DNA from 2 places in the Bacillus sp. NP247 genome. Region 2 is predicted to be linked to the other one. Evidence: a T-box and tRNA genes for the amino acid it is inferred to sense, from the RefSeq annotation. Region 2 holds a T-box; the other holds one or more tRNA genes.
The links. A T-box is a leader RNA that pairs with one kind of tRNA and senses whether it is charged. The one in region 2 lies ahead of tyrS (tyrosine--tRNA ligase), so its partner is inferred to be a tRNA-Tyr.
Positions count from the first base shown of each region.

Region 1: it has a tRNA-Tyr gene. The T-box ahead of tyrS (tyrosine--tRNA ligase) is inferred to sense a tRNA for this amino acid. The anticodon was not compared.

Region 1 is NZ_CP076653.1:2,825,754-2,829,161, forward strand. It holds rRNA gene KPL75_RS14920 (23S ribosomal RNA) at 1-914, shown strand, start outside; rRNA gene rrf (5S ribosomal RNA) at 1,006-1,121, shown strand; tRNA gene KPL75_RS14930 (tRNA-Asn) at 1,131-1,205, shown strand; tRNA gene KPL75_RS14935 (tRNA-Thr) at 1,210-1,282, shown strand; tRNA gene KPL75_RS14940 (tRNA-Glu) at 1,306-1,380, shown strand; tRNA gene KPL75_RS14945 (tRNA-Val) at 1,386-1,461, shown strand; tRNA gene KPL75_RS14950 (tRNA-Tyr) at 1,478-1,561, shown strand; tRNA gene KPL75_RS14955 (tRNA-Gln) at 1,627-1,701, shown strand; tRNA gene KPL75_RS14960 (tRNA-Lys) at 1,707-1,782, shown strand; tRNA gene KPL75_RS14965 (tRNA-Gly) at 1,788-1,859, shown strand; tRNA gene KPL75_RS14970 (tRNA-Ala) at 1,870-1,942, shown strand; gene KPL75_RS14975 (glycerate kinase) at 2,068-3,213, shown strand.
Region 2 is NZ_CP076653.1:2,263,382-2,266,789, reverse strand. It holds gene murB (UDP-N-acetylmuramate dehydrogenase) at 81-998, shown strand; T-box leader at 1,106-1,322, shown strand; gene tyrS (tyrosine--tRNA ligase) at 1,380-2,642, shown strand; gene KPL75_RS12060 (NAD(P)/FAD-dependent oxidoreductase) at 2,839-3,408, opposite strand, start outside.

The sequences.
Region 1 (3,408 bases), 560 kb from region 2:
GGCACTGTCTCAACCAGAGACTCGGTGAAATTATAGTACCTGTGAAGATGCAGGTTACCCGCGACAGGACGGAAAGACCCCGTGGAGCTTTACTGTAGCCTGATATTGAATTTTGGTACAGTTTGTACAGGATAGGCGGGAGCCATTGAAACCGGAGCGCTAGCTTCGGTGGAGGCGCTGGTGGGATACCGCCCTGACTGTATTGAAATTCTAACCTACGGGTCTTATCGACCCGGGAGACAGTGTCAGGTGGGCAGTTTGACTGGGGCGGTCGCCTCCTAAAGTGTAACGGAGGCGCCCAAAGGTTCCCTCAGAATGGTTGGAAATCATTCGTAGAGTGCAAAGGCATAAGGGAGCTTGACTGCGAGACCTACAAGTCGAGCAGGGACGAAAGTCGGGCTTAGTGATCCGGTGGTTCCGCATGGAAGGGCCATCGCTCAACGGATAAAAGCTACCCCGGGGATAACAGGCTTATCTCCCCCAAGAGTCCACATCGACGGGGAGGTTTGGCACCTCGATGTCGGCTCATCGCATCCTGGGGCTGTAGTCGGTCCCAAGGGTTGGGCTGTTCGCCCATTAAAGCGGTACGCGAGCTGGGTTCAGAACGTCGTGAGACAGTTCGGTCCCTATCCGTCGTGGGCGTAGGAAATTTGAGAGGAGCTGTCCTTAGTACGAGAGGACCGGGATGGACGCACCGCTGGTGTACCAGTTGTTCTGCCAAGGGCATAGCTGGGTAGCTATGTGCGGAAGGGATAAGTGCTGAAAGCATCTAAGCATGAAGCCCCCCTCAAGATGAGATTTCCCATAGCGTAAGCTAGTAAGATCCCTGAAAGATGATCAGGTTGATAGGTTCGAGGTGGAAGCATGGTGACATGTGGAGCTGACGAATACTAATAGATCGAGGACTTAACCATATAATATGAAGCAAATGTTATCTAGTTTTGAAGGAATATATATTTAAAATTCCTTTTGACATTCTGAAAAGAATGTACATAATGATAAAAGTCTGGTAATGATGGCAGAGAGGTCACACCCGTTCCCATACCGAACACGGAAGTTAAGCTCTCTAGCGCCGATGGTAGTTGGGACCTTGTCCCTGTGAGAGTAGGACGTTGCCAGGCTTATATTATTCCGCAGTAGCTCAGCGGTAGAGCTATCGGCTGTTAACCGATCGGTCGTAGGTTCGATTCCTACCTGCGGAGCCATTATGCTTCCATAGCTCAGCTGGTAGAGTACTTCCATGGTAAGGAAGAGGTCACCGGTTCAAGCCCGGTTGGAAGCTTGGGAAAATTTTTGAATTTTTTTGGCCCGTTGGTCAAGTGGTTAAGACACCGCCCTTTCACGGCGGTAACACGGGTTCGAATCCCGTACGGGTCACCACTTTTGGAGGATTAGCTCAGCTGGGAGAGCACCTGCCTTACAAGCAGGGGGTCGGCGGTTCGATCCCGTCATCCTCCACCATATATGTTTAAATGTCGGAGGGGTAGCGAAGTGGCTAAACGCGGCGGACTGTAAATCCGCTCCTTCGGGTTCGGCAGTTCGAATCTGCCCCCCTCCACCATTTTCTTTAAAATAACCTGAGAGGGTTTATTTTTTTGAGAAGATAACCATACTAGTAAATATTAATGGGCTATAGCCAAGCGGTAAGGCAACGGACTTTGACTCCGTCATGCGCTGGTTCGAATCCAGCTAGCCCAGCCATTTACGAGCCATTAGCTCAGTTGGTAGAGCATCTGACTTTTAATCAGAGGGTCGAAGGTTCGAATCCTTCATGGCTCACCATTTTCGCGGAAGTAGTTCAGTGGTAGAATACAACCTTGCCAAGGTTGGGGTCGCGGGTTCGAATCCCGTCTTCCGCTTTATTACTACGGGGCCTTAGCTCAGCTGGGAGAGCGCCTGCCTTGCACGCAGGAGGTCAGCGGTTCGATCCCGCTAGGCTCCATATAAATAGGGAAAGCTTACATCAAATGATGTGAGCTTTTTTTGTGTTTAAATTCCACTCGAAAAGGCAACTTTTCCGTATATCGTTTAAAATAAAAAAAAGGATTGAATAAGGAGGAGGTAACTATGAAGGTTGTTATTGCATCGGATTCATATAAAGAAAGCCTGAAAGCTATAGAGGTATGTGAAGCTATTGAAAGAGGCTTTGCAGCAATTTTTCCTAAAGCAGAGTATGTTAAAGTACCAATTGGAGATGGGGGCGAAGGAACGGTTGAATCTCTTGTTGGTGCTACAATGGGGAGAATTATATCACTTAATGTGACAGGGCCGCTTGGAGAGAGCGTGCAAGCTTTTTATGGTATGTCTAAGGATAAGAAGACGGCATTTATTGAAATGGCAGCAGCATCGGGGTTACAACACGTTCCAATTGAAAAGAGAAACCCACTTATTACAACGACAAAAGGGACAGGCGAAGTTATATTACATGCATTAGATCAAGGAACTAAACACATTATTTTAGGGCTTGGAGGAAGTGCTACAAATGATGGTGGGGCTGGTATGCTATCTGCCTTAGGCGCAAGATTTATAAATAGGAAAGGTGAGGTAATAGAACCCTCTGGAGGGACATTGCATTTGATAACCACTGTTGACCTTTCTAGGATTGATTCACGCCTGGAGGATATAAAATTAGAAGCGGCATGTGATGTAGATAACCCGTTAGTTGGACCGAGCGGGGCATCTTTTGTATTTGCGAGACAAAAAGGTGCGAATGTAGAGATGATGAAAGAGCTAGATGAGAATTTAAAACATTATGCTAATATACTTAAACAACATGTGTCTTTTGATGTATCTGAAATACCAGGTGCGGGGGCAGCTGGAGGAACGGGAGCCGCTGTCGTTGCAGTACTAAAGGGACAGCTAAGAAAAGGGATTGAAATTGTATTAGATTATACAAATTTTGATAAGTGTATAGAGGGTGCTGATCTTATTGTAACTGGTGAGGGAAGAATAGATGAACAAACAGCATATGGAAAAGCTCCTGTTGGTGTCGCGAAGCGGGCGAAACGTCGTCATATTCCGGTAATTGCTATTGGTGGATCTGTATCTCCGAATTATACAATTATTTATGAAAAGGGAATTGATGCAGTGTTTAGTATTACGGCTAGTCCAATGACATTAGAAGAAGCATATAAAGCGGCAGAAGAGAATATCGAAATGGCAGCAAGAAATATTGCAGCAGTGTGGAAACTAGCATCAGAAAAACGTTTCTAAATATAGAAGTGTTTTTTTATCCATTTATTTGAGGATATTTTGTGTAATTATAGGTAGTGATGGAGAAAAGCACTGATAAAAATATTAGCTGATAGAAAAGTTAGTCGGTTCATTAAGTTAACTTTATACATAGAACAGTTTTAAAATTGGGAGTCCAACGTAAATATAAGTGAATAAAATGTATATCCATGCAGA
Region 2 (3,408 bases):
TGTAGCGCATTGTTATGTGGGGATATTATGGGCCCGTGGACAGCGGGATAAAAAGATTATAGAAATAGAGGAATCGTAAAATGAATATGCAAGAGGCTTATAAATATTTAAGTACAGTATTGCCTGAAGGTCATGTGAAGCAAGATGAAATGTTAAAAAATCATACGCATATTAAAGTGGGCGGGAAAGCGGATGTGTTCGTTGCTCCTACGAATTATGATGAAATTCAAGAAGTTATAAAGTATGCGAATCAACACAATATTCCAGTTACGTTTTTAGGAAACGGATCTAATGTTATTATTAAAGACGGTGGTCTTCGCGGGATTACAGTAAGTTTAATTCATATTACAGGTGTTACTGTAACAGGGACAACGATTGTTGCGGGGTGTGGTGCAGCAATTATTGATGTGTCACGAATTGCATTGGATCACTGCCTAACAGGACTTGAATTTGCTTGTGGTATCCCAGGTTCAGTTGGTGGAGCGTTATATATGAATGCAGGTGCATATGGTGGTGAAGTGGCGTTTGTATTAACAGAAGCTGTCGTAATGACAGGTGATGGAGATTTACGTACTTTAACGACAGATGAGTTTGAATTTGGATATCGTAAGAGTGTGTTTTCTAATAATCATTACATTATTCTTGAGGCAAAATTTGAGCTTCAAGAAGGTGTGCGTGAAGAGATTAAGGAAAAGATGGATGATTTAACGTTTAAACGTGAATCAAAACAACCTTTAGAGTATCCTTCATGTGGTAGTGTATTTAAGCGCCCACCAAATAATTTTGCGGGTAAGCTTATTCAAGAATCAGGACTGCAAGGTAAGCGAATTGGCGGAGTGGAAGTTTCTTTAAAACACGCTGGATTTATGGTGAATGTTGATAACGGAACAGCGCAAGATTATATCGACTTAATTCATTTCGTACAAAAAACTGTTGAAGAAAAATTCGGTGTGAAATTAGAGCGAGAAGTAAGGATTATTGGAGAAGATCTACAGTAATCTTTGAATAAAAAACGTATAAAAGTATGAATTATTTCGGAATAACATTTGGGTATTGTTGACAATTTGATTTTGATTCAATATAATGGCTAATAATTTAACAAATAAAATATACGTTGAAAGAGCCCAGTAGCAGTTTGTCACTGTTATCAAAGAGAGCTAGGGATTGCTGGAACCTAGCACAAACAAACCTGTGAATTACACTCTGGAGTATCTTAGGTAACGCTAAGCGGACTAGCAATCGATATTATTGCTAAGAGTGGTATGAATAGCTATGCTATTTATGCAAACTGGGTGGTAACACGGTGAATAATCGTCCCTATGTCTATTGTAGACATAGGGGCTTTTTTGTTTTCAAAAAAATAAAGGGGATGACAAAAGATGAATATTATTGATGAATTAGAATGGCGCGGTGCTGTGAATCAACAGACAGATGAAGAAGGTTTACGTAAGTTAGTTGAAGAAAAAAAGATTTCACTATACTGCGGAGTGGATCCGACTGGTGATAGTATGCATATTGGACATTTAATTCCGTTCATGATGATGAAAAGATTTCAATTAGCTGGCCATCATCCGGTTATTTTAATCGGAGGGGCAACAGGAACAATTGGTGATCCAAGTGGGCGTCAATCAGAGCGTCAATTGCAAACTTTAGAAGTAGTCCAGCATAATGTAGATGCTTTAACAGCGCAAATGAAAAAGCTATTTGATTTTGGCGGAAATAGCGAAGTGGAGATGGTAAATAACTATGACTGGACGCATGAAATAAACATTATCGAGTTTTTACGTGATTACGGGAAAAACTTTAGCATCAATAGCATGTTAGCGAAAGATATTGTAGCAAGCCGTTTAGATACAGGCATTTCTTTCACAGAATTTACGTACCAAATTTTGCAGGCGATGGATTTCCATCATTTATACACGAAAGAAGATGTTCAACTGCAAATCGGTGGTAGTGATCAATGGGGAAATATTACGAGTGGTTTAGATTTAATTCGTAAGTTAGAAGGTCATGAGGCGAAAGTATTCGGACTAACAATTCCGTTATTATTAAAATCGGATGGTACGAAATTTGGTAAATCAGCAGGTGGTGCTATTTGGCTTGATCCTGAAAAAACAACACCGTTTGAATTTTACCAGTTCTGGGTGAATACAGATGACCGTGATGTAATTAAATACTTGAAATACTTTACGTTCTTAACGAAAGAGCGTATTGATGAATTAGCAGTAAAAGTAGAAACAGAGCCACATAAACGTGAGGCGCAAAAAGTATTAGCGGAAGAAATGACGAAATTCGTTCATGGAGAAGAAGCATTATTGCAAGCTGTGAAAATTACATCGGCATTATTTAGCGGAGATATTAAATCGTTAACAGCTGATGAAATTGAACAAGGATTTAAAGAGATGCCAACATTCCAGTCTTCAAAAGAGACGAAAAATATTGTAGAGTGGCTAGTTGATTTAGGGATTGAACCATCTAGAAGACAAGCACGTGAAGACATTAATAATGGAGCTATATCTATGAATGGTGAAAAAGTAACGGATGTAGCTACGGATGTTACTGTAGAAAATTCATTTGATGGACGATTTATTATTATTCGTAAAGGGAAGAAGAACTACAGCTTAGTGAAATTAGGAGAATAGTTCTTGTGAAAGAGTGGAAGTAGGTAAGATATCTACTTCCGCTCTTTTCGTATACACAATTTCGACATAAAAGAGTCAGTATATTTTGATAATTAAAGAGGATTATATTATTCTTCTGCCGAATAAATAAGTTAGAGAGAATTACGGATAAAAATAGCCCGAACCATGCAGGGCATGATTCGGGCTTATATTCAGATTAGTAAGCTAAGCTGAATAGACCTTTAATGTGTGATAAGTAACGAACGTTACTTGCTTCTTTCATTAATGATGCTGGTAAACCTTTAAGCGGAGTATTGCTTGCTCCGATTGTAGCAACAGCATCTTTACGTCCTAGACTAGCAAGTGTTCCAGAGTTTATAGGTGCGAACTCTTCGAATGCTTTGCCTTCTAGTGCTGCGTATAAGTTATATCCAATTAACTCACCCATTTGCCAAGCAATTTGTGCAGTTGGTGGGTATGGACGACCGTCTTCAGCAAAGACAACAGCGCTGTCTCCAGCAACGAATACGTCTTTGTGAGAAGTAGATTGTAGGTGTGCATCAACAGTTGCACGTCCACGGTTTACTTCAAGACCTGATTCACCAATTAATGGGTTACCTTGTACGCCACCTGTCCAAACGAATGTGTTAGCAACAAGTTTTTGACCGTCTTTTAAGTCGATTTCATTGCCAGCAACGTTTGTTACAGGAAGACCAGTTAAGAATGTAACGCCGCGTGCTTCTAAGCTAGTAGTTGCACGTTCGATTAAATGGTCTGGTAATACTGG